DNA from 2 places in the Streptomyces sp. NBC_00096 genome. Region 2 is predicted to be linked to the other one. Evidence: riboswitches for the same ligand, from Rfam matches in the RefSeq annotation. Region 2 holds a riboswitch; the other holds the start of a gene.
The links. A riboswitch is a leader RNA that binds a small molecule or an ion and turns the genes downstream of it on or off. The one in region 2 is predicted to bind cobalamin.
Positions count from the first base shown of each region.

Region 1: linked by a shared signal. The riboswitch ahead of OG904_RS02620 (ribonucleoside triphosphate reductase) and the one ahead of OG904_RS24215 (cobalamin biosynthesis protein) in region 2 are both predicted to bind cobalamin.

Region 1 is NZ_CP108221.1:580,338-592,039, forward strand. Features, by position in the region: gene OG904_RS02605 (YybH family protein) at 1-330, shown strand, start outside; gene OG904_RS02610 (hemerythrin domain-containing protein) at 327-1,016, opposite strand; gene OG904_RS02615 (anaerobic ribonucleoside-triphosphate reductase activating protein) at 1,104-1,739, opposite strand; gene OG904_RS02620 (ribonucleoside triphosphate reductase) at 1,736-3,514, opposite strand; cobalamin riboswitch at 3,543-3,693, opposite strand; gene OG904_RS02625 (glycoside hydrolase family 71 protein) at 3,782-5,491, opposite strand; gene OG904_RS02630 (hypothetical protein) at 5,925-6,365, shown strand; gene OG904_RS02635 (GNAT family N-acetyltransferase) at 6,427-6,954, opposite strand; gene OG904_RS02640 (NADP-dependent isocitrate dehydrogenase) at 7,138-9,357, opposite strand; gene OG904_RS02645 (DUF805 domain-containing protein) at 9,592-9,945, opposite strand; gene OG904_RS02650 (NAD-dependent epimerase/dehydratase family protein) at 10,217-11,242, shown strand; gene OG904_RS02655 (sensor histidine kinase) at 11,350-11,702, opposite strand, start outside.
Region 2 is NZ_CP108221.1:5,476,597-5,488,298, forward strand. Features, by position in the region: gene cobC (Rv2231c family pyridoxal phosphate-dependent protein CobC) at 1-808, opposite strand, end outside; gene OG904_RS24190 (ZIP family metal transporter) at 1,066-1,812, shown strand; gene OG904_RS24195 (cobyrinate a,c-diamide synthase) at 1,875-3,236, opposite strand; gene cobO (cob(I)yrinic acid a,c-diamide adenosyltransferase) at 3,248-3,847, opposite strand; gene OG904_RS24205 (putative cobaltochelatase) at 3,847-5,985, opposite strand; gene OG904_RS24210 (cobyric acid synthase) at 6,047-7,567, opposite strand; gene OG904_RS24215 (cobalamin biosynthesis protein) at 7,564-8,538, opposite strand; cobalamin riboswitch at 8,577-8,727, opposite strand; gene OG904_RS24220 (hypothetical protein) at 8,889-9,110, opposite strand; gene OG904_RS24225 (anion permease) at 9,139-10,413, opposite strand; gene OG904_RS24230 (alpha/beta hydrolase family protein) at 10,831-11,702, shown strand, end outside.

The DNA.
Region 1 (11,702 bases), 4.9 Mb from region 2:
GCCGGCGACGCGACCGGGGTCGCCGCCCTGTACGAGGAGGACGCGGTGATGGCCTTCCCGCCCGGCGAGCTGACGGTGGGCCGCGAGGCGATCCGGGCCATGTGGGCGAAGGTGCTGGAGCACCGGCCCCGGTTCACCCCGGAGCCGCCGCTGCCGACGCTGCTGGGCGACGGCATCGCCCTCACCTCCACGCCGCCGAGCGACGGCACCGGGGCCCGCGCCCAGGTCGTACGCCGCCAGCCCGACGGCAGCTGGCTCCGGCTGCTGGACCAGCCGGAGTTCACCCCGGCGCCGACGCCGGCGCCGGCGGACGTGCAGGACACCCCTTAGCGGCCGTCCGCGGGCCGCAGGCGCAGCTCCCGCCGGCGGAAGTTCCGCTCGCCGACGAGCCGCCACATCACGCGGGGCGGGAGCGGCATCTCGCCGAGGATCATCTCCCGCTCCCGCGGATCCGCGTCCTTGAGGATCATCCCGAGGACGGTGAACAGCCCGCTCTTCGGGATGGCCGACCTGGCCGCCTCGCCGACCATCGCCCACGCCTCCCGCGACACGACTCCGGGGACGAGCGGCAGCACCTCCCGCTCCTCCTCGTCGAGGTGCGCCCCGACCGCGCGGGAGACCTCCTCGAACACCGCCGCCAGCTCCTCCCCGCCCGCGCCACTCGGGCCGCCCCCGTCGGGCCCGGCGCCCCCGGCGGCCGCCCAGCGCTCCAGCAGTACGGCGGCCCGGCCCAGCCCTTCCGACAGGCCTTCGTGCTGGCTCTCCATGCGCCGCCACAACTCCCCGCTTTCCGGAAGCCGTTCGGTCAGCGCGGGCCACAACAGCGCGTCCTCGCCGGCGTGGTGGTGGTGCAGGGTCTCCAGCAGCAGCATCAGCCGCCCGGCGACCCGATCGACCTGCGCGCGGCCCCCTTCGGGCGCTGCCCGCACCCGGCCCGCCGCGTCGTGGAACTCGCGCCGGAACATCCGGTGCACCACGACCATGTCATGCGTGAACGGCCTTTCCCGACTCTCCATCTCCCGTGACCCCCGTCTTGGTCGACACAACCCCGGAACCAGGATGACGCAGGCCCGGGCGCACCCGGCAGGGGCGCACGGATGGACCTAGGCGGCGGGCGGGCGCATCGTCTGGCGCAGTGTCGCCCCCGCGCCCAGCCCGGCGAGCCAGTCGTCCAGGTCGGCCATGGCGGGCGGGTCCAGGAGGGACGGGTCCACCGTGGTGCGGAGCTGGTGGGGCACCCCCGAGGCGAGGAGGAGCCGCAGGCTGCGCTCCGCCGATGCGGACGCGTGGCCGATGCCGGTGACCCGTTCGTAGCGGCCGGGCGGGGCTTTGACGTCGAAGCCGACCCAGTCCAGCAGCTCCGCGTCCAGCAGCCGGGCGAGGCGCCGGGGAAAGGCTCCCCCGGTGTGGAGGCCGACCTGGAAACCCAGCGCGCGGGCCTCCCGTACCGCCTGCGGAAGACCGCGCTGGAGCAACGGCTCCCCGCCCGAGAAGACGATCCCGTCGAGCAGCCCCGTACGGCGGACGAGGTGGGCGAGCACCTCGTCCCAGGAGACGGCGGCGGGCCCGCGCGCGGGCAGCAGCCCGGGGTTGTGGCAGTACCCGCACCGCCAGGGGCAGCCCTGGCAGAAGACCGTGGTCACCAGTCGGCCCGGCCAGTCGCAGGTGGACAGCCGGGACCAGCCGCCGATCCGGACCACCTCGGCCGGGACCGCGGCGGACGGCGCCGCGGAGGTCACACCGCCGCCTTGAAGTGGAGGCGCTCCGCGTGCTCGCCCTTCTTGCCGATGTTGAAGGAGGAGACCGGGCGGTGGTAGCCCATGACCCGGGTCCAGACCTCGCACACCGCCCCGCACGTGGGACAGTCGGGCCGCTCCCCCGCCAGGTAGCCGTGGTCCGCGCAGATGGAGAAGGTCGGGGTGACCGTCAGGTACGGGAGCCGGAAGGTCTCCAGCGAGCGCCGGACCAGTGCGCGGCAGGCCTCCGCCGTCGGGATCCGCTCGGGGGTGTACAGGTGCAGGACGGTGCCGCCCGTGTACTTGCCCTGGAGTTCGTCCTGGCGTTCCAGCGCCTCGAAGGGGTCGTCGGTCCAGCCGACGGGCAGCTGTGAGGAGTTGGTGTAGTACGGGTTGGCGTCGGTGCCGGCCTGGAGGATGCCGGGGAAGCGGGCCCGGTCCTCCTTCGCGAAGCGGTAGGTGGTGCCCTCGGCCGGGGTGGCCTCCAGGTTGTAGAGGTGACCGGTGCTCTCCTGGAAGTCCACCATCCGCTCCCGGACCCGGTCGAGGAGCCGGACCGCGAGGGCGTGGCCCTCGGGCGCGGTGATGTCGTACGCGCCCCCGCTGAAGTTGCGGATCATCTCGTTGACGCCGTTGACGCCGATGGTGGAGAAGTGGTTGCGCAGGGTGCCCAGGTACCGCTTGGTGTACGGGAAGAGGCCGCCGTCGATCAGGTCCTGGACGGTGGTCCGCTTCAGTTCGAGGCTGTCCCTGGCCAGCGCGCACAGCCGGTCCACCTCGGCGAGCAGCCCCGCCTCGTCGCCCGCGTGGGTGTGTCCGAGCCGGGCGCAGTTGAGGGTGACCACCCCGAGCGAGCCGGTCTGCTCGGCGCTGCCGAAGAGGCCGTTGCCGCGCTTGAGGAGCTCCGTCAGGTCCAGCTGGAGCCGGCAGCACATGGAGCGGATCATGTTCGGTTCGAGCTCGGAGTTGATGAAGTTCTGGAAGTACGGGAGTCCGTACTTGGCGGTCATCGCGAAGAGCCGTTCGGCGTTCTCGCTCTCCCAGGGGAAGTCCCGGGTGATGTTGTAGGTCGGGATGGGGAAGGTGAACACCCGGCCGGTGGCGTCGCCCTCCGTCATCACCTCGATGTACGCCCGGTTGATCATGTCCATCTCGGCCTGGAGCTCGCCGTAGGTGAAACCGGTCTCCTCCCCCGCGACCACCGGGATCTGCTCGCGCAGGTCCTCGGGGCAGGTCCAGTCGAAGGTGAGGTTGGTGAAGGGGGTCTGGGTGCCCCAGCGCGAGGGCACGTTCAGGTTGTGCACGAGCTCCTGGACGCACTGCCTGACCTGTTCGTACGTCATCGCGTCGAGGCGGACGTAGGGGGCGAGGCAGGTGTCGAAGGAGGAGAAGGCCTGGGCGCCGGCCCATTCGTTCTGCAGGGTGCCGAGGAAGTTCACGATCTGCCCGACGGCCGAGGACAGGTGCCGGGGCGGGGCGGAGTCGATCTGGCCGGGGACTCCGTTGAAGCCCTCGGTCAGCAGGGTGCGCAGGGACCATCCGGCGCAGTAGCCGGAGAGCATGTCCAGGTCGTGGATGTGGAGGTCGCCCTCGCGGTGGGCGCGGGCCACGGCCTCGGGGTAGACCTGCTCCAGCCAGTAGTTCGCGGTGATCTTGCCCGCGGCGTTGAGGATGAGGCCGCCGAGCGAGTACCCCTGGTTGGCATTGGCGTTCACCCGCCAGTCCCGGCGGTCCAGGTATTCGGTCACGGTCTCTACGGCGTCGACGGCAGCAGTCACGGCAGCCCTCCCACGAGGCTTGGCACGGAAGAATGGATCACGTGCCGGCAGGTGTCGGACTCGTCCGCCGGAGCGGACTCACCGTTGCGGGGCAGTCCCGGATTCCCACCGGGTTCCCTGTTGCCTCGGTCGGGGCGCGCATGAGCGGGCCCCGCCGAACCGGCAGGACCAACACTACATATGGATACGACTCGGGCACGCCACCACTACATATGGGGTGACGAAGGTCCTGCGACTCAGGCCCTTCGCCCCGGCTCCGCCCGCCCGTTACCCGCGGCCGCTGGTGGCCGCGTAGTACTGGAGGTCCTGGACCTCCACCGCACGGTCCACCGGGTAGCCCAGCTCCACCCGAACCCCGGTGCTGCCACCGCGCACCACGACCGCCGAGGCCCTGCCCGGCTTCAGTGGCAGCAGTTCGGAGTGCACCCCGACCGGGGCCTCGCGCACGTCCTCGGCCGTCCCGACGGCCGTACGGATGCTCGCGGGCGCGGCCAGGAAGCTCAGCACCTCCACCGTGTCGCGGGCCGCGGCGCTGCCCTTGCGGAGCGACATGACCAGGGACTGGCTGCCGCTCGGGTCGGCGGAGGCGAACTGGGTGCGCGCGGTCAGGTACAGCGTGTCCCGGACGATCTTCGGCCAGCTGCCCGTCTTGAACTTGGTGAGGTAGTACGAGGACAGGTCGAGGTAGGAATAACCGTTGTGCAGCGACGGGGCGAACTGGCTCCCCTCGCTGTAGTCGTTCCAGGTGGTGAGCTGGACCCAGTCGGCCCCGTCCTCGATGGACCGGGTCCATGTGGCGCGCAGGGTCGCGGTGTTGCCGGCCTCGTCGTAGATGCCCTGGTTGGGGCGGGCGTCCTGGACCGACACGGGCTGCATCCAGATCTTGCCCGCGTCGTGGGCCCTGCGCACGTCGCGCGTGGAGCTCTCCTGGCCGACGTAGCTCCGGCTGCCCCATTCGGAGAACCCGTAGCTGATGGACGAGAAATCGCCGCTGTGCGCGCCGAAGTCGAGGAAGAGCGGGACGAACGCGGTGCGGATGCCGTGCCCGGACTTCAGGGCGTCCATGACCTGGGTCCACCAGGCCGCGCTCTTGGCCTCCGCCTTGAAGGGCGAGACGACCAGCCGTCCGTCGGAGAGGCGGTGTGCGGCCGGGGCCGCGGCGAGGTCGGCCAGGGCGTCGGCGAGCACGCGCGGATCATCGGTCCCCAGGGAGGTCATGTCCGGCATCAGCATGACCCTGAAGGCCGGGTCCACCGAACGGGCCGCCTCCATCAGGAGCTTGGAGCGGTCCCAGTTCTTCCCGGAGAGGGAGAGCAGGTCGAGGGTGAATCCGTCGATGCCGGCGGCGCGGGCCGTGCGCACCTCCTGCTGGAGGTTGGCGAGCTCCCAGTTGCCGTCCTTGGGCTGGACGGGCAGCGGCCGGTCGCGCAGCAGGCCGCCGTAGCGTTCGTGCTTGCCGCTCTCGCCCGCCGGGTCCAGGTAGTTGCGGGTGTAGTAGTCGGAGTCGGCCTTCGCGTTGTCGAGGGAGAGCGGGTAGGGCGTGAAGTAGTGGGCGAAGACCAGCTTCTTGCCGGCGTCGCCGGAGCGCAGGGTGGCCGTCTGCGGCAGGTCGAAGGGCAGGGCTCCGGCGGGGCGCACCCCGCTGTCCGTACCGGTCTGCGGGACGCCCTTGTCCGGAGCCTTCGCACCCGGACTCCCGCCGGCGGACGCGGAGGGGCTCGGGCCGGTGGCCGAGGGCGTGGCGACGTCACCGGGGTCACCGGGCACCCGGTCGTCGGCCGGCCCGGCCGCGGAGCGGTCCGACCGTTCGGCGGCCGTCAGGGGATCCCAGGCGATTCCGGTCGCGGTGCAGACGCCGACCAGGAAGAAGGCCGACAGGAAGAGGGCCAGCAGGGACCTACGGCCCCGGAAGCCCGGACGGCGGCGGTGCGATGCAGGTCTCGCACTCCGCTCGGCCCGCCGCTGGTCCCTACTCATTCGTGGCCCCTCCCCGAATATGCCCGCACGTCGGGCTGCACAGCAGTACAGCCGATTCCGGCTCCCCGGACAACTGTTCACTGTGAGCCGGGGCCCGGCACGTACGTCACGGGGACCACGGGGACTACGTCCGGATGGCGGGAGATCCGGCCACTCGGACGCCCTCCGGCCTTGACTGCGGCCTGAGTTCATCTTGACGACACCTCTTCGCAGTGTGGCGAACAGGCCGTGGACAGGCGGTGGACAAAAATATGTGACTTGTACAACTGCGGTGATCACCGGGCGGCACGGGCCTTTCACCGGAATAGGAAATTCCCCTAGCCTTCCCATGAAAGTGGCGCATAATCGTCTTCATGCGGCTCGAAACAACCCTCTTGCCGCGTATGGTCACGCATGCATGGGGGGCATCGTGCCGATGAGGGATTCCAATTCCATGGGCGCCGGTACGATTCCGGCGACGTCCGCCGAGCTGTCCCGGCTGCTCACCGCCGTCCGGCGGGGCAGGGTGCTCACCGTCACCGGACGGTTCCGGGAGCCCCGGAGCCTGCTGGTGCGGGAGATCGGGCAACGGCTCGCGTCCAACTTCTGCGACGGGGTGGCCGTGGTCGCCATGGACCACCGCTTCGGGGTCCGCGATCTGACCGCCGCACTGGGCTGCGTACCGGGCATCCCCTTCCTGCCGTGCGGCACCTCGAACGCGGCGTCATGGCTCGCGGAGCGCGACATGCTGCTCGTCCTCGACGGCTGCGAACACCTGGCGTCCGAAACCCTGGGCTGGCTCCGCGACCTGCTCTCCGTGGCCCCCGGGCTGCGGATCCTGGCCGCCGGGCGCCACCCGCTGCCCTTCGCCCCGGAACGGGTGCACCGGCTCTGACGACCCCGGGCACGGGCCCCGCCCGGGACCGGGCGGGGCCCGTGCCCGTGTTCGGCAGTGCCTACGCGCCCCGCCACTCCTCGACCGGCAGCCCCAGGATCACTTCGTCCACGAAGGCCCCGGTGACCCACGCGGAGCGCCGCAGCGTGCCCTCGATCCGGAACCCCGACCGCTCGGCGGCGCCGATCATGGCGGCGTTGTCGGTCAGGGTCTCCACCTGCAGCCGGTTCAGCCCGCGCACGGTGAACCCGTACCGGCACAGCAGGTGGACGGTCTCCGCGCCGAGACCGCGGCCGCGGCTGCCGGGCCGCAGCGAGATCCCGAGGTGCGCGGAGCGGTTGTGGGCGTCGATGCCCCACAGCACGGCCTCGCCCGCGAGCTCGCCCGAGGCCAGCTCGACCACCGAGAAGAACGCCACGTCATCGGCCGGGCCGGTGGGCGCGTACGGGGAGTGGTCGGCGGTCAGCGGCCGCCAGGGCCTGCTGTCCGCGCGCGAACGCGTCGCCACGTCCTCGTACAGCTCTGCGTGGAGCACGGCCACGTCGTCGGCGTGCCGGGCGCGCAGCCCGGCTGTTCTCCCTTGAATCATGCGCCCTTGATAACCCCCGGACGGCGGTGTACACAACCGGGTTTCCGCCCCGGCCGGCCCCGGGAACGGCTCCGCCCCGGCCGGCGACTGCCGACCGGGGCGGGCCCGTGGAGCGGTGGAGCGGTGGAGCGGTGGAGCTCAGCCGGGGCGCACCTCAGCGGTGCGGCCCGGCAGTGGCGGAGCTCAGCCGAGGAGCGCGAGCGCCTGGTTCAGCGTCGCGGACGGCCGCATGATGGCCGAGGCCTTGGCGGCGTCCGGCTGGTAGTAGCCGCCGATGTCGGCCGGGGAGCCCTGGACGGCGATGAGCTCGCCGACGATCTTCTCCTCGGACTCGGCCAGGCTCTTGGCGAGCGGGTCGAACGCGGCGGCCAGCTTCGGGTCGTCGGTCTGGCGCGACAGCTCCTGCGCCCAGTACAGCGCGAGGTAGAAGTGGCTGCCGCGGTTGTCGATGCCACCCAGCTTGCGGCTCGGCGACTTGTCCTCGTTGAGGAAGGTGCCGGTCGCGCGGTCCAGGGTGTCGGCCAGCACCTGGGCGCGGGCGTTGCCGGTGGTGGTGGCGAGGTGCTCGAAGGAGACGGCCAGCGCGAGGAACTCGCCGAGCGAGTCCCAGCGCAGGTAGTTCTCCTTGACGAGCTGCTGCACGTGCTTCGGGGCGGAGCCGCCGGCGCCGGTCTCGAAGAGGCCGCCGCCGTTCATCAGCGGGACGACCGACAGCATCTTGGCGCTGGTGCCCAGCTCCAAGATCGGGAAGAGGTCGGTCAGGTAGTCGCGCAGGACGTTGCCGGTCACCGAGATGGTGTCCTCGCCGCGGCGGATCCGCTCCAGGGAGTACGCGGTGGCCTCGACCGGCGAGAGGATCTTGATGGTCAGACCGGCGGTGTCGTGGTCCGCGAGGTACGTCTTGACCTTGGTGATCAGCTGCGCGTCGTGCGCGCGGCCCTCGTCGAGCCAGAAGACGGCCGGGACGCCGGTGGCGCGGGCACGGGTGACGGCGAGCTTGACCCAGTCCTGGATCGGCGCGTCCTTGGTCTGGCAGGCGCGGAAGATGTCGCCGGCGGCGACCTCCTGCTCCAGGACCGTGGCACCCGAGGCGTCGACGACGCGGACGGTGCCGGCGGAGGCCAGCTCGAAGGTCTTGTCGTGGCTGCCGTACTCCTCGGCCTTCTGGGCCATGAGGCCGACGTTCGGCACCGAGCCCATCGTGGACGGGTCGTACGCGCCGTGCGCGCGGCAGTCGTCGACGACGACCTGGTAGACGCCGGCGTAGCTGCTGTCCGGGAGGACGGCGAGGGTGTCGGCCTCGGCGCCGTCCGGGCCCCACATGTGGCCGGAGGTGCGGATCATGGCCGGCATCGAGGCGTCGACGATGACGTCGGACGGGACGTGCAGGTTGGTGATGCCCTTGTCCGAGTCGACCATCGCGAGGGCCGGGCCCTCGGCGATCTCGGCGTCGAAGGAGGCCTTGATCGCGTCGGCGTCGGGCAGCGCGCCCAGGCCGTTCAGGATGGTGCCGAGGCCGTCGTTCGGGGACAGGCCGGCGGCGGCCAGGGTCTCGCCGTAGCGGGCGAAGGTCTTCGGGAAGAAGGCGCGGACCACGTGGCCGAAGATGATCGGGTCGGAGACCTTCATCATCGTGGCCTTGAGGTGCACGGAGAACAGGACGCCCTCGGCCTTGGCGCGCTCGATCTGGTCGTTCAGGAAGGTGCGCAGCGCGTCGACGTGCAGGACGGACGCGTCCACGACCTCACCGGCGAGTACCGGTACGGAGTCGCGCAGCACGGTGACGGCGCCGTCGACGGCGACGTGCTCGATCCGGAGCGTGCCCGCCTCGGTGATCACGGCGGACTTCTCGGTGGAGCGGAAGTCGTTCTCGCCCATGGTGGCGACGTTCGTCTTCGACTCGGGGGTCCAGGCGCCCATGCGGTGCGGGTGCGCCTTGGCGTAGTTCTTGACCGAGGCGGGGGCGCGGCGGTCGGAGTTGCCCTCGCGCAGGACCGGGTTGACGGCGCTGCCCTTGATCTTGTCGTAGCGGGCGCGGTTCTCCCGCTCCTCGTCGCTCTTCGGGTCGTCCGGGTAGTCCGGGAGCGCGTAGCCCTGGGCCTGGAGCTCGGCGACCGCGGCCTTGAGCTGCGGGATCGAGGCCGAGACGTTGGGCAGCTTGATGATGTTGGCGCCCGGGGTCTTCGCCAGTTCGCCGAGCTCGGCGAGGGCGTCCGCGATCCGCTGGCCCTCTTCCAGGTACTCCGGGAAGCTGGCGATGATCCGACCTGCCAGGGAGATGTCACGGGTCTCGACATTCACACCGGCCGTCGACGCGTATGCCTGGATCACGGGCAGGAACGAATACGTCGCGAGGGCCGGGGCCTCGTCAGTGTGCGTGTAGATGATGGTCGAGTCAGTCACCGGATGCTCCGCTCCACAGTCTGCGTCTCTCGTCTGCAACATTGCTCGACATCAAGATATCTCGTGATCGGGCCGGTCCGGACAGCGCCCCGGCGCAAGCCCGTGCGAGAGACACGTCACGCTCGGTGCCCGGGGCCGCGGGGACCGGTCGGGGCCGCCGGGAACGGCGAAAGCGCCGCCACCGGCTGTTTCCAGCCAGGGGCGGCGCTTCGGCACTACCGGTTACAGGCCTGCTCAGGCGTGGATCGCCTTGGGGCTCGGGCCGTACTGGTTCGGGTTCGCGTGGCCCTCGGTCGCCATGAGGACGATCAGCCAGATGCCGCCGACGAGCGGGACGAAGGCGATGAGTAGCCACCAGCCCGACTTGCCGGTGTCGTGCAGGCGGCGGACACCGAGGCCCAGACCCGGCAGGAACACGGCCAGCGCGTAGATGCCGTAGAGCAGCGGGTACGTGCCGATGACGTTGTCGACGATGGCGACGATGATCAGCGCGGCCAGGTTGAAGAGGAAGAACATCCAGTACTCCTGGCGGCGCGCGCGGCCGGAGAAGTCGACGTACTTCTTCAGAACATCGGTGTAGTAGTGCATGAGTCCCCCCAAGAGACCGGTTCGCGGCCCGTCCTGATGAAGCAAGCCGGGGCAGAACTTATGCCCCGCTTACGCCGAGGTCAAGCCACTTAGCAAGGCACCAAAAGGGTTACTTTTCCTCGCTCGGGGTCCCAAACACACCAGTAACGGGCGCAACTTGGGACTCACCGGTCCGAAAGGGTCACCCATCGTGACGAAATGAGCTGACGGAAGTCTTACGGTGGGGCGTGGGACCCCCCGCCCGCCCCCAACGGTCCGTAGCGTCCCCGCCATGCGCGTACTCGTCACAGGAGGAGCCGGGTTCATCGGCTCCCACATCGTTACCACTCTGCGTCTTCGCGGCCATGATCCGCTCGTCCTGGACCTCGTCCCCCCGGCGTACGACGCCGAGTTCGTCCGGGCCGACGTACGGGACCCCGGGGCCGTCCGGGCCGCGCTGCACGGGGTGGACTCCGTCTGCCACCAGGCCGCGATGGTCGGCCTCGGCAAGGACTTCACGGACGCCCCGGCCTACGTCTCCCACAACGACCTCGGCACGGCCGTGCTGCTCGCCGCGATGGCGGACTCGGGGGTGCGCGACCTCGTCCTGGCGGGCTCGATGGTGGTCTACGGGGAGGGCCGCTACGAGTGCCCCCGCCACGGTGTCGTCCGCCCGGGCCCGCGCCGGGCCGAGGACCTTGACGCCGGTCGCTTCGAACCGCACTGCCCCGTCTGCGACTCGGAACTGACGCCCGGCCTGGTGGCCGAGGACGCCCCGACCGACCCGCGCAACGTGTACGCCACGACGAAGCTGGCCCAGGAGCACCTGGCGGCCTCGTGGGCGCGGTGCGTGAACGGCCGGGCGGTGGCACTGCGCTACCACAACGTGTACGGCCCGGGGATGCCGCGCGACACCCCGTACGCGGGGGTGGCCTCCTTCTTCCGCTCCTCGCTGGCCCGGGGCGAGGCGCCGCAGGTGTACGAGGACGGCGGCCAGCGGCGGGACTTCGTCCACGTACGGGACGTCGCGGAGGCCAACGCCCTGGCCCTGGAGGCCTCGTCGACGCCGCCCGGCGCGTGCACGCCGTACAACACCGGCAGCGGCACCCCCCACACGGTCGGCGAGATGGCCACCGCCCTCGCCACGGCCCACGGCGGCCCCCTCCCGGTGATCACCGGCGAGTACCGCCTCGGCGACGTCCGCCACATCACGGCCGACTCCCACCGCCTGCGCACCGACCTGGGCTGGCACCCCCGAACGGACTTCACCACAGGCATGACGGAATTCGCCCACGCCCCCCAACGCCCAACAGCCTGAACCCACCGGGTCGCTCGGGCTCATTTCGGCCCCGCCGGCGTTTGAGGCGCGGGGGTCCGGGGGCCGGCCCCCGGCAACGGACCCGCACCGGCACCCCGCACCCGGCCTCAGGCCGGCACCGGCAGCGTCACCTCGAACCGGCACCCCCCGGGAACGTTGTGCACCGCCGCGTGCCCGGCGTGCGCCTCCACGATGCCCCGCACGATCGCCAGCCCGAGCCCCGCCCCCGCCGAAGGCACCGGCGTCCGCGCCGACGTGCCCCGCCAGCCCGTGTCGAAGACCCTCGGCAGGTCCTCCGCCGGAATGCCCCCGCAGCCGTCCGTCACGGACACCACCACCGCGCCCCCGCCCGCCCGGACCGAGGCCGCGATCGCCACCGTCCCGTCCGCCGGCGTGTGCCGGATCGCGTTGATCAGCAGGTTCGCCAGCACCCGCGTCATCTCCTTGCCGTCCACCTCCA
Region 2 (11,702 bases):
CGATCACCACGAGGTCGGCGTCCTCCGGAACCGCCGCCGGGTCCAGCCGGAAGCCGTCCGCCGCCCGCAGCACCACCCGCTCCACCCGGTGGCCCGCGTCGCGCAGGGCCGCCTCCGGCTCGGTGAACTGCGGATGCACCACCACCGGCCGTACGGCGCCCAGCGCCCGCGCGATCAGTACGAAGGCCTCCGCGGCCCCCGCCGTCAGCAGTACCCGTTCGACCGGCAGCCCGTGGCGAAGGGCCACCGCCGCGCGGGCGGAGCGGCCGTCGGGATACGCGGACAGGAGGTCGAGCGAAGCCGCGATCCGGGCCTTCAGCCAGTCCGGCGGCGTGTGCGCCCGTACGTTGACCGCGAGGTCGACCAGCGCCGACCCGGTGTCCGCCACCTCCGCGTCCCCGTGGTGGCGCAGATCGTGCGTGTGGGCCGTGGCCACGGCGCAGGTCGCCGCCACCGACCGGCGCTTGGGCACGAGCAGTTCCCCGCCCCCGGCGAGCGCGGCGGCCTCCGCCACCGAAGGGGTGCCGGCGGCATCGCGCGCCGTGTCGGAGGGGTGCGGCACCGCGATGGCAGCCAGCTGCTCGGAGGGGTAGCTCAGCAGGGGCACGCCGAAACGTTCCGCCGCGCCCGCGATCCCCGGCTCCACGGCCTTCGCCTCCACCGTGGCCAGCGCGGTCACCGCCCCCGCGGACAGACCGGCGCCGTGCAGGGTCTCCTCCACCAGCGCGCACACCTCCGCCACCGACACCCCCGCGCGGCCGCCGACCCCGACCACCAGCTGCGTCGCGTACTCGCCCAACAGGTTCACCCGTTCTCCGTCGTCATGGTCGTGCTCGTGCTCGTGGCCGTCCTGGTGGCCGTGGTCTTCGCGTCCGGCAGGTCCCGCAGGTCCGGCAGGTCTGGCAGATCCCGCAGATCCCACAGGCCCCGCACATCCCTCGGGGCCCACCGGTCCGACGGGCGGCCCCGCCGGTGCGCCCGGTGCGCCCGGTGCGTCAACCGTCCGTGCTCCGCCACCCGGACGCGGAAGTGCGCGGGCGGCGAGGAGTCGGTATGCAGGGGCACATGGCCGTGATCGTGGCGTTGGGCGCGTTCCTGATGACCCTGGCAGGCGGATGGACGGCGCAGCGCGTCACCGACCGCCGCCACCTCGTGCTGGGCCTCGCCGGCGGGCTGATGCTCGGCGTCGTGGGCCTTGACCTGCTCCCGGAAGCCATGCGGGCGGCCGGCGACGAGCTCTTCGGAGTCCCGCTCGCCCTGCTGCTCTTCGTCGGCGGGTTCCTCGCCGCGCACTGCGTGGAACGCCTGCTGGCCGTCCGCCAGGCCTCCCACGGAGGCACGAACGGCGACGGGCACGCGGACCACGGGGGCAGGGTCCCGCAGGTCGGGCTGACGGCGGCCGCCGCCATGGTCGGCCACAGCCTCGCCGACGGGGTGGCCCTCGGCGCCGCGTTCCAGGTCGGCGGCGGGATGGGGGTGGCCGTGGCGCTGGCCGTCATCACCCACGACTTCGCCGACGGGTTCAACACGTACACGCTCACCCGGCTGTACGGAAACGCCCGCCGCAAGGCCCTGCTCATGCTCTTCGCGGACGCGGCGGCCCCCGTCGTGGGCGCCGCGTCCACTCTGCTGTTCACCCTTCCGGAGGAACCCCTCGGGGCCTACCTCGGGTTCTTCGGCGGTGTCCTGTTGTACCTGGCCGCCGCCGAGATCCTGCCCGAGGCCCACCACAGGCACCCCGCGCTGTCCACGCTGATGTGCACGGTGGGCGGGGTGGCCGGGATCTGGCTGGTCGTGGGCCTGGCAGACTGAGCGGACCGGGCGGGCCGGGGGGACCGGCCGACCCGGCCGACCCGGCCGGCCGCGTCTCCGGCTCACCGATGTGCTGCCGCGGCTTCGGCGAACCGCAGGGCCACGGACGGCTCCGCCGCCCAGTGCGTGTGCAGGTAACTGGCGTGCACGCCGTTCTCCACGAAGCCCTCGACGCGGCGCTCCGGATGCGTGAACCCCCACGCCGGGCAGGCCCCGGCACCAGGCTCGATCACCGTCCGGTGGAACTCGTGCCCGCGCAGCCGGGTTCCGGCCGGTGCGAGGACGCTGTCGGACACGGCGACCGCCTCGCGGTAGCCGAGGGTGAGCCGCTCCGACATCCGCGCGTCGGCGTCGAGCACCCCGCACATGGGCTTCCCGTCCAGCGAGCGGGCGAGGTACAGCAGCCCCGCGCACTCCGCGGCCACCGGGCCGCCGGCCGCGGCGAAGGCGGCGACGGCCTTGCGGAGCGGCTCGTTGGCGGACAGCTCCGGGGCGTACACCTCGGGGAACCCGCCGCCGATCACCAGGCCGGTGGTTCCCTCGGGGAGGGACTCGTCCCGGAGCGGGTCGAAGGTGACGACCTCCGCTCCGGCGGCGGTGAGCAGCTCCGCGTGCTCGGCGTAGGAGAAGGTGAAGGCTGCCCCGCCCGCGACGGCGACGACCGGTCGCCTGCTGGGGCTCCGCCCCGGACCCCGCGCCTCGAACTCCCCCGGAGCCCAGGCCTCACAGGCCAAGGGCGGCGCCGTCCGGGCCAGGGCCATGAGGGCGTCCAGGTCGCAGCCCGCCCGTACCTGGTCCGCGAGGGCCGCCACCGAGGCGACCGCGTCGCGGCGCCGCTCGGCGACGGGGACCAGCCCCAGGTGCCGCGACGGCGCGGCGACCTGCGGAGCCCGCCGCAGGACACCGAGCACCGGCATACCCGCTTCCTCCAGCGCCTCCCGAAGCATCACCTCGTGCCGGTCGGAGCCGACCTTGTTCAGGATCACGCCCCCCAGCCGCACCTGCGGGTCGAACGAGGCGAAGCCGTGCACCAGCGCCGCCACCGACCGCGACTGCGAGGACGCGTCGACGACCAGGACCACCGGCGCCCGCAGCAACTTCGCGACCTGCGCCGTCGACGCCAGTTCACCCCGCCCCGCGGCCCCGTCGTAGAGGCCCATCACGCCTTCGACGACCGCCAGGTCGCATCCGGCCGCCCCGTGCGCGAACAGCGGGGCCACCAGCTCCGGCCCGCACATGAAGGCGTCGAGGTTGCGCCCTGGCCGGCCGGTGGCCAGGGCGTGGTAGCCGGGGTCGATGTAGTCGGGCCCGGCCTTGTGCGGGGACACGGCGAGGCCGCGCTCCGAGAAGGCCGCCATCAGGCCCGTCGCGACCGTGGTCTTGCCGCTGCCGGAGGACGGCGCGGCGATGACCAGGCGCGGCATGTCGAACGAGGTCACCACTCGATGCCCTTCTGGCCCTTCTGGCCGGCGTCCATCGGGTGCTTGACCTTGGTCATCTCGGTGACGAGGTCCGCGAACTCCACCAGCTTCTCCGGTGCGTTGCGCCCGGTGATCACCACGTGCTGCGTCCCCGGACGGTTGCGCAGCACCTCGATGACCTCGTCCACGTCGATCCAGCCCCAGTGCATGGGGTACGCGAACTCGTCCAGCACGTACAGCCGGTGCGTCTCGGCGGCCAGGTCGCGCTTGACCTGCTCCCAGCCCTCCTTGGCCGCCTGCTCATTGTCGAGCTGTGCGTCGCGCTGGACCCAGGACCAGCCCTCGCCCATCTTGTGCCAGACGACGGAGCCGCCCTCGCCGGAGGCGCCGAGCACCTTCAGCGCGTTCTCCTCGCCGACCTTCCACTTCGCCGACTTGACGAACTGGAACACCCCGATCGGCCAGCCCTGGTTCCAGGCGCGCAGCGCCAGGCCGAAGGCCGCCGTCGACTTGCCCTTGCCCGGCCCGGTGTGGACGAAGACGAGCGGGCGGTTGCGGCGCTGACGCGTCGTGAGTCCGTCGTCCGGAACGACGGACGGCTGTCCCTGCGGCATTACGCGGCCCTCCTTAGGGTCGGGGATGAGGTACGTACGTTCTTCACGAGCCCGGCCAGCGAGTCGGCCCGCAGCCCGTCCAGGCTCACGGCGGGGCCGCCCAGGTCGGCGGCCAGTACCCCGGCCAGCCCCAGCCGCACCGGCCCGGACTCGCAGTCCACGACCACGGAGGCGATCCCCTGGGCAGCCAGCAGCCGGGCGCTCTGCCCGGCCAGTTCGCGCGGGGTGCCGCCGAGCGGACCGGCGGCGGTGCCGGCCGAGGTGGCCCGCCCGTCGGTGACCACCACGAGCAGCGGACGCCGGCTCGGGTCCCGCAGCCGCTCGATCCGCAGCACCTCGTGGGCCTTGAGCAGTCCGGCGGCGAGCGGGGTGCGGCCGCCGGTCGGCAGCTTCTCCAGCCGGGCCGCGGCGGCGTCCACGGAGGAGGTGGGCGGCAGGGCCAGCTCGGCCGCGGCGCCCCGGAAGGTGATCAGGCCGACCTTGTCCCGGCGCTGGTAGGCGTCGAGCAGCAGGGACAGCACCGCTCCCTTGACCGCGCTCATGCGCTGGCGGGCGGCCATCGAGCCGGAGGCGTCCACGAGGAACAGCACGAGGTTGCCCTCGCGGCCCTCGCGGGTCGCCTGGCGCAGGTCGTCCTTGCGGATGACCAGCCCGCGCCCGCTGCGTCCGCGCGCCTTCTGGTGCGGGGCCGCCGCGTGGACGGTCGCCGCCAGGTGCAGCTTCGTCAGCTGGCCCCGGGGGCGGGTGGCGCCGGTGGTGCGGCCGTGGGCGGTGCGGGCGCGCGAGCGCCTGCCGGAGGCGCCCTCGCCGAGTCCCGGGACGCTGAGCGTCTTGGTGCGGAACGGCTCGGCGGCCCGTACGGGTGCCTGCTCGGCGGCATCGCCCGCCCCGTCCTCCTGGGTGGAGGGCCGGTCCTGCGGACGCCGGTCGGGCTCGGCCTCTTGCTCGGGCCGGTCTTCGGGGTGTTCCTCCGTCCCGGGCGCGTCGGGTCCGGAGTCCTGCGGGGGTATGCCGCCGCCGTCGGGGCCCCCGTCGTCCGGCCCGTTGTCGTGCGGGCCGCCGTCGTCCGGGCCCTCGGGCTCCTGGCCGGGCTCGGGATCGGGCTCGGGATCGCGGTCCGGCTCCTCGTCGGGGAACTGGTCCAGGATCCGGTCCAGCTTCTCCTCGTCGAGACCCGGCGCGTCGAAGGGGTTGCGGCGGCGCCGGTGGGGGAGCGCCAGCAGGGCGGCCTGGCGCACGTCCTCCTTGCGCACCCCGGTCCGCCCGGCCCAGGCGGCGAGCGCGGTGGCGGTGCGGGCCATCACGATGTCGGCGCGCATGCCGTCGACCTCGAAGGCGGCGCAGGTCGCGGCGATCTGCAACAGTGAGTTGTCACCCAGGACCACCTGCGGGAGCAGCGCCCGCGCGGCCACCACCCGGGCGCGCACCTCTTCCTCGTCCCCGGCCCAGCGGCCGGCGAAGCCCGCGGGGTCGTCTTCGTAGGCGAGCCGGCGGCGGACCACCTCCACCCGCTGGACGGGCTCGCGGGAGGCCGCGACCTCGACGGTCAGCCCGAACCGGTCGAGGAGCTGCGGGCGGAGCTCGCCCTCCTCGGGGTTCATCGTGCCGACGAGGAGGAAGCGGGCGGCGTGCCGGACGGAGACGCCCTCGCGCTCCACGTAGTTGGCGCCCATCGCGGCCGCGTCGAGGAGGAGGTCGATCAGGTGGTCGTGGAGCAGGTTGACCTCGTCGACGTACAGGATCCCGCGGTGCGCGTCGGCCAGCAGGCCCGGCTCGAAGGCCTTCACGCCGTCGGCGAGGGCGCGTTCGATGTCGAGGGCGCCGACCAGGCGGTCCTCGGAGGCGCCGACGGGCAGCTCCACCATGCGCGCGGGTCGTGCGGCGCCGGGCCCGGGCTCGTGCGGGCCGTCGGGGCAGTTGGGGTCGGGGGTGGCGGGCGCGCAGCTGAACCGGCAGCCGGGGACGACGTCCACCTGCGGCAGCAGGGCGGACAGGGCGCGGACGGCGGTGGACTTGGCGGTCCCCTTCTCGCCGCGGACGAGTACGCCGCCTACCGCGGGGCTCACCGCGTTGAGCAGCAGCGCGAGGCGCAGGTCGGTCTGGCCGACCAGTGCGGTGAAGGGGTAGGGCGTGCTCATGCGGTGGCTCCTCCTTCTGTTCGGGTACGGGTACGGGCAGGGGACGGCCCCCGCAGGGGGGTCACGGCGCGCCCGGGGGGAGGAAGGGGAGGGCCGGCGGGGCGCCGGTCTCGATCAGGCGGAGCAGCGCAGCGGTGTCCGCGTGTTCCTCGATCAGGTCACCGAGCAGGTCCAGCTGCTCCTCCCGCAGGGTGGCGAAGGACGTGTCCGGGGCCGGGACGAAGCGGCGGCCGGCAGCGGAGGCGACCTCGCGCAGGAAGGCGCGCCGGAAGCCGTCCGACTCCAGGGAGCCGTGCCAGTGCGTGCCCCACACCGAACCGACCCGGCACCCGTCCAGGAAGGGGGTCCCGCCCAGGACTTCGGCCACGCCGTGGTGGATCTCGTACCCCTCGACGGGCTCGCCCAGCGCCGAACCCACCGGCCGCGCCAGGGTCTTCTCCCGCTCGAAGCGGATCCGTACGGGCAGCAGCCCGAGCCCCGGCACCGAGCCGGCCTTCGATTCGACCTCGTCCTCGATGTGTTCGCCGAGCACCTGGAACCCGCCGCAGATCCCCAGCACCGGCCGCCCCTCCGCGGCCCGACGCACCAGCGCTTCGGCGAGCCCGCGCTCCCGGAGCCAGGCGAGGGCCTTCACCGTGCCACGGGTGCCGGGTACGACGACCAGGTCCGCGTCGGCCAGTTCCTCGGCCCGGTCCACGAACCGCACCACCACACCCGGCTCCGCCGCCAGCGCGTCGACGTCGGTGAAGTTCGACATCAGCGGAACCGCGCACACCGCGACCCGCAGCACGTCCTCGCCCACGGGCGGGGCGACCACGGATTCCCGTACGGCACCCCGCAGGGAGACCCGCAGGCCGTCCTCCTCGTCGATGCCCAGACCGTGCTGGAAGGGGAGCACGCCGTACGTCGCCCGGCCGGTCAGGCCCCGCAGCATCTCCATGCCCGGTTCCAGCAGGCTGACGTCGCCGCGGAACTTGTTGACCAGGTAGCCCGCGATCAGTGACTGGTCCTCCGGCGAGAGCAGCGCCGTCGTGCCGAAGAAGGACGCGAAGACCCCGCCGCGGTCGATGTCGCCGACCACGACCACCGGGAACCGCGCGGCCCGCGCGATGCCCATGTTCACGATGTCGGTCCGGCGCAGGTTGATCTCGGCCGGGCTGCCCGCCCCCTCGCAGATCACGGCGTCATACGTGCCCCGCAACTGCTCCAGGCAGTCCGTGACGATGCCGAGCAGCTGTTCCTGGCGTCCGCCGTGGTAGCCGCGCGCGCTCATCTCGCCGACCGGCTTGCCCAGCAGCACCACCTGGCTGCTGCGGTCGCTGCCCGGCTTGAGCAGCACCGGGTTCATCAGCGCGGTCGGCTCCACGCGGGCCGCCTGTGCCTGCATGGCCTGCGCGCGGCCGATCTCGGCGCCCTCCCTCGTCACGAAGGAGTTCAGCGACATGTTCTGGGCCTTGAACGGGGCCACCTTCACACCGCTGCGGGCCAGCCACCGGCAGATGCCCGCCGTGACCACGCTCTTGCCGGCGTCCGAGGTCGTACCGGCGACGAGGAGTCCCCCGCCGCGCTTCGCGCCGCTCATGCGCGCCCCTTTCCTGTACGGGAAGTGCCGGCCATGCGGGAGACCAGCATCCGGGCGGCCACACAGGCCCCCAGCGCCACCCAGGTCACCTGGCGCGACAGCCGTACCGCCCGTTCGATGTCGGCGACCTCCACGGGCCGCCCGGCCGCGCCGTTCAGCACGGCCCGGTGTTCGACCCGGCCCCCGTAGGCGAGGGTCCCGCCGAGCCGTACGCCCAGCGCCCCGGCGAAGGAGGACTCCACCGGTCCGGCGTTGGGGCTCGGGTGCTTAGCGGCGTCCGCGCGCCAGGCCCGTACGGCTCCCGCCCGGTCGGGCCCGGCCAGGACGGCGGCCAGCGCCGTCAGCCGGGCGCCCGGCCAGCCCGCGACGTCGTCCAGCCGGGCGGAGGCCCAGCCGTAGCGCAGGTGGCGGGGGGACTTGTGGCCGACCATCGCGTCCAGGGTGTTCACGGCGCGGAAGGCCAGCAGCCCGGGGACGCCGGCGACGGCGCCCCACACCAGGGCCCCGACCACCGCGTCGGAGGTGTTCTCGGCCACGGACTCCACCACGGCGCGGGCCATCTGCTGCTCGTCCAGGGCCTGCGGGTCGCGGCCGCACAGGTGCGGCAGCCGTTCCCGGGCCGCCGCGGCGTCCCCGGCGGCCAGGGCTCCGCCGATGGTGCGGGCCTCGCGGCCCAGCGAGGTGCCGCCCACGACGGCCCAGGTGGCGGCTGCGGTGAGGGCGATACGGGCGGCCGCGGGCCGGGAGCGCACGGCGCGGGCGCCGAGCGCGCCGACGGCGGCCGCACCCCCGGCGCACACCAGCGTGTGCAGGGCGCCCCGCGCGCGGTCGTCGCGCCACAGGGCGCGTTCGACGGCGGCGGCGGCTCGTCCGAAGGCGGCCACGGGGTGCCCTCGGCGCGGATCCCCGAGGATCCGGTCGCCGATCAGGCCGGCCGTGGCGCCGTACGCGAAGACGCGATCGGCACGCATGGTGGCAGGTATGTCCTCGCTCAGGGTCCGCGCCCTGGTTCGACGTGTCCGGCGGTGAGAGTTCCTGGCTCCCGGACGCACTCGGGCCGAGTGCTCCGGTGACAGTGGCGGGACCGCGCCGGATTCGCACCGGACTTCCTCTCCATGCCGCCGTAATGGCTCGGGCAGTCCACCACGCAGCGCGAATGCCCGTCAACTCGCCGTTGACCTGCGGTGGGGTGGTGGTGACGGGTGGGCCGGGGCATGCGAAAGCTCCCCCCGGGAGGACCCGGAGGGAGCCGTCGCCATCAGGTGACGCAGGTGACGCAGGTGATGCATGTGGTGCGGGTGACGCGAGCGACGCGGGTGGTTCAGGCGACGATCAGGTAGATCCCGTAGCTCACGGCCGCCGCGCAGAGCGCGAAGCAGGCGTAGGCGCCGCTGCGGGCCAGGGTGGCGGCGCCGCCCCGCTCGGTGGCGGCCTCGTGCTTGGACAGGCCCATCAGACCCAGGGTGAACAGGGTCACGAGGACGACGGTGGCGCTGAGGCTGACCCCGAAGACGGAGCCGAGTGCTGCCCAGTCGATCTTCATGCTGCGGATTCCTCTGTCGTTCTCGGGGTCAGACCGCGGCGGCGGGAGCCGCGGGGGTCGCCGGGGCGGCCGGGATGGTGGCCTTGAAGGCTTCGTCGGTCACCGCGGCGGTCGTGCCGGCGGCGGGGGTGCCCGCGATCGGCGGGACGGCGACGGCGGCCATGGCCGTGGTGACCACGCCCGGCTCCCCGGCGGCGGCCGGGGCCACCTCGGTGACGTTGGTGTGGTCGACGACCTGGCGGCGCGAGATGAACCAGATGGCGACGCAGGAGCCGACCAGGAAGAGCGCGACGGCGGTGACGCCGATGTCCCCGGTGCGCATGACCAGCTCGGCGCCGGAGGCGACCAGGGCCGCGGCCGGCAGGGTCAGGCCCCACGCGATGAACATGCGGGTGGCGGTGGACCAGCGGACCACACCGCCCTTGCGGCCCAGGCCCGCACCCATGACGGCGCCGGAGCACGCGTGGGTGGTGGAGAGGGAGAAGCCGAGGTGCGAGGAGGCGAGGATGACGCTGGCGGCCGAGGTCTGGGCGGCGAAGCCCTGCTGCGGCTGCAGGTCGGTCAGGCCGCTGCCCATGGTGCGGATGATGCGCCAGCCGCCCAGGTAGGTGCCCATCGCGATGGCCATGCCGGCCGAGACGATGACCCAGACCGGCGGGTTGGAGCCGGGGGCGATGGCACCGCCGGCGACGAGCGCCAGGGTGATGATGCCCATCGTCTTCTGCGCGTCGTTGGTGCCGTGCGCGAGGGAGACGAGACCGGCGGAGGCGATCTGACCGGCGCGGTAACCCTTGGCCGAGGTCTTCTCGCCCATGCCCTTGCCGACCTTGTACGTGACCTTCGCGGCCAGGTACGCGGCGACGCCGGCGACGATCGGAGCGGCGATCGCGGGGATCAGCACCTTGGTGACGACGACGCTGCCGTTGACCGCGCCCATGCCGGCCGAAGCGACCGCGGCACCGATCAGGCCGCCCATCAGGGCGTGCGAGGAGCTGGAGGGCAGTCCCACCAGCCAGGTGACGAGGTTCCAGAGGATCGCGCCGACCAGGGCGGCGAAGATGACCTCCGGCTGGATGCCTTCCTCGTTGACCAGGCCCTTGGAGATCGTCTTGGCGACCTCCACGGACATGAAAGCGCCGACGAGGTTGAGCACGGCGGACATGGCCACCGCGGTCTTGGGCTTGAGGGCGCCGGTCGAGATGGTGGTGGCCATCGCGTTGGCCGTGTCGTGAAAACCGTTCGTGAAATCGAACACGAGAGCGGTGATGATCACGATCCCGAGGAGAAGCGTTATGTGCTCCATTTACCCAGGCTTCTGTTTGACGTCAGTGGTTCGTGGACCGTAGGCAACCTGGATGAACGGAAGGTGAACTGCCAGGGGTCATGCGGTGTATCGACCCGGCACCCGATCGGGACCTTCGTCCCGGAAGGGGCGCCGATACATCCATTAGTGCAAGTCACAGCGGGGTGTCGGCATCTCGTGGACCGGGACCTGTGGCATGGCGTCCCCGCGCGTGCCAGGGCGGAAGAGATCTAGATCACCCTCCCGGGCCGCCCCTGGAGGGCCGTGATCGGAATCGTGCCCTCCGCCGGTCCGCCGGTCCGCCGTGGCTCCTCCGCCGGTCTTCCGCCGATCTTCCGCCGGTTCTCCCGTGGCCTCCCATGGTCCACCCGTGGTCCTCCGGTGGCCCTCCGTCACGTCCGACCCGACACTGGAGCGGTGCGCACCGCTACAGCGACGGCAGCGGCCGTCACCACGACTCTGCTCGGCGCCGGCGCGGCCGCCGTGACCGCCGCCGCGCTCGCCGGCCGGTACGCCGCCGACGCGGCCCTGCGGACCGAGCCCGGCCAGCCGCTCCCGGGCAGCCCCCGGCTCAGCGTCCACTCCACCGCGGCCGGCCGGGTGGAGCTGACCCGTTCGCTGGCCTCCCTGCGTCCCGGTACGTACGGACTCACCGCGCCCGGGGTGCACGCCGTGGTCGGACCGCTCCTCCCCGACGCCCCGCACGGCCCCGACACCGTGGTGCGCCGGCTCGTCGCCGTCACCCACGGCAGCCTCGACCCCGGGACCCGCGTCACCCTCACCCCCCAGATCCACCTGGGCAACCCGGGCACCGCCCTCGGGCTGGACCACGCCGACGTGGACGTTCCGGGAGAGCTCGGCGCACTGCCCGCCTGGTTCGTGCCCGGGGCCCGCGACACCTGGGTGATCACCGTCCACGGGCTGGGTGCCACCCGGGAGCACCCGATGGTGGTCATGCCCTTCCTCCACCACCACCGGCTCCCCGTCCTGGACATCGGCTACCGGGGCGACCTCGGTGCGCCCGCCTCTCCGGACGGCCTCGGCCACCTCGGGGAGTCCGAATGGCGCGATCTCGACGCCGCCATCCGCTACGCCCTGCGCTACGGCGCCCGCCGGGTCGTCCTGCACGGCTGGTCCACCGGCGCCACCATGGCCCTGCACGCCGCCGAGCGCTCCGCCCTGGCCGACCGGATCTCCGGGCTGGTCCTCGACTCGCCCGTGCTGGACTGGCACGCCACCCTGCGCGCCCTCGCCGCGGCCCGCCGCACCCCCGCCCCGCTCCTCCCGTT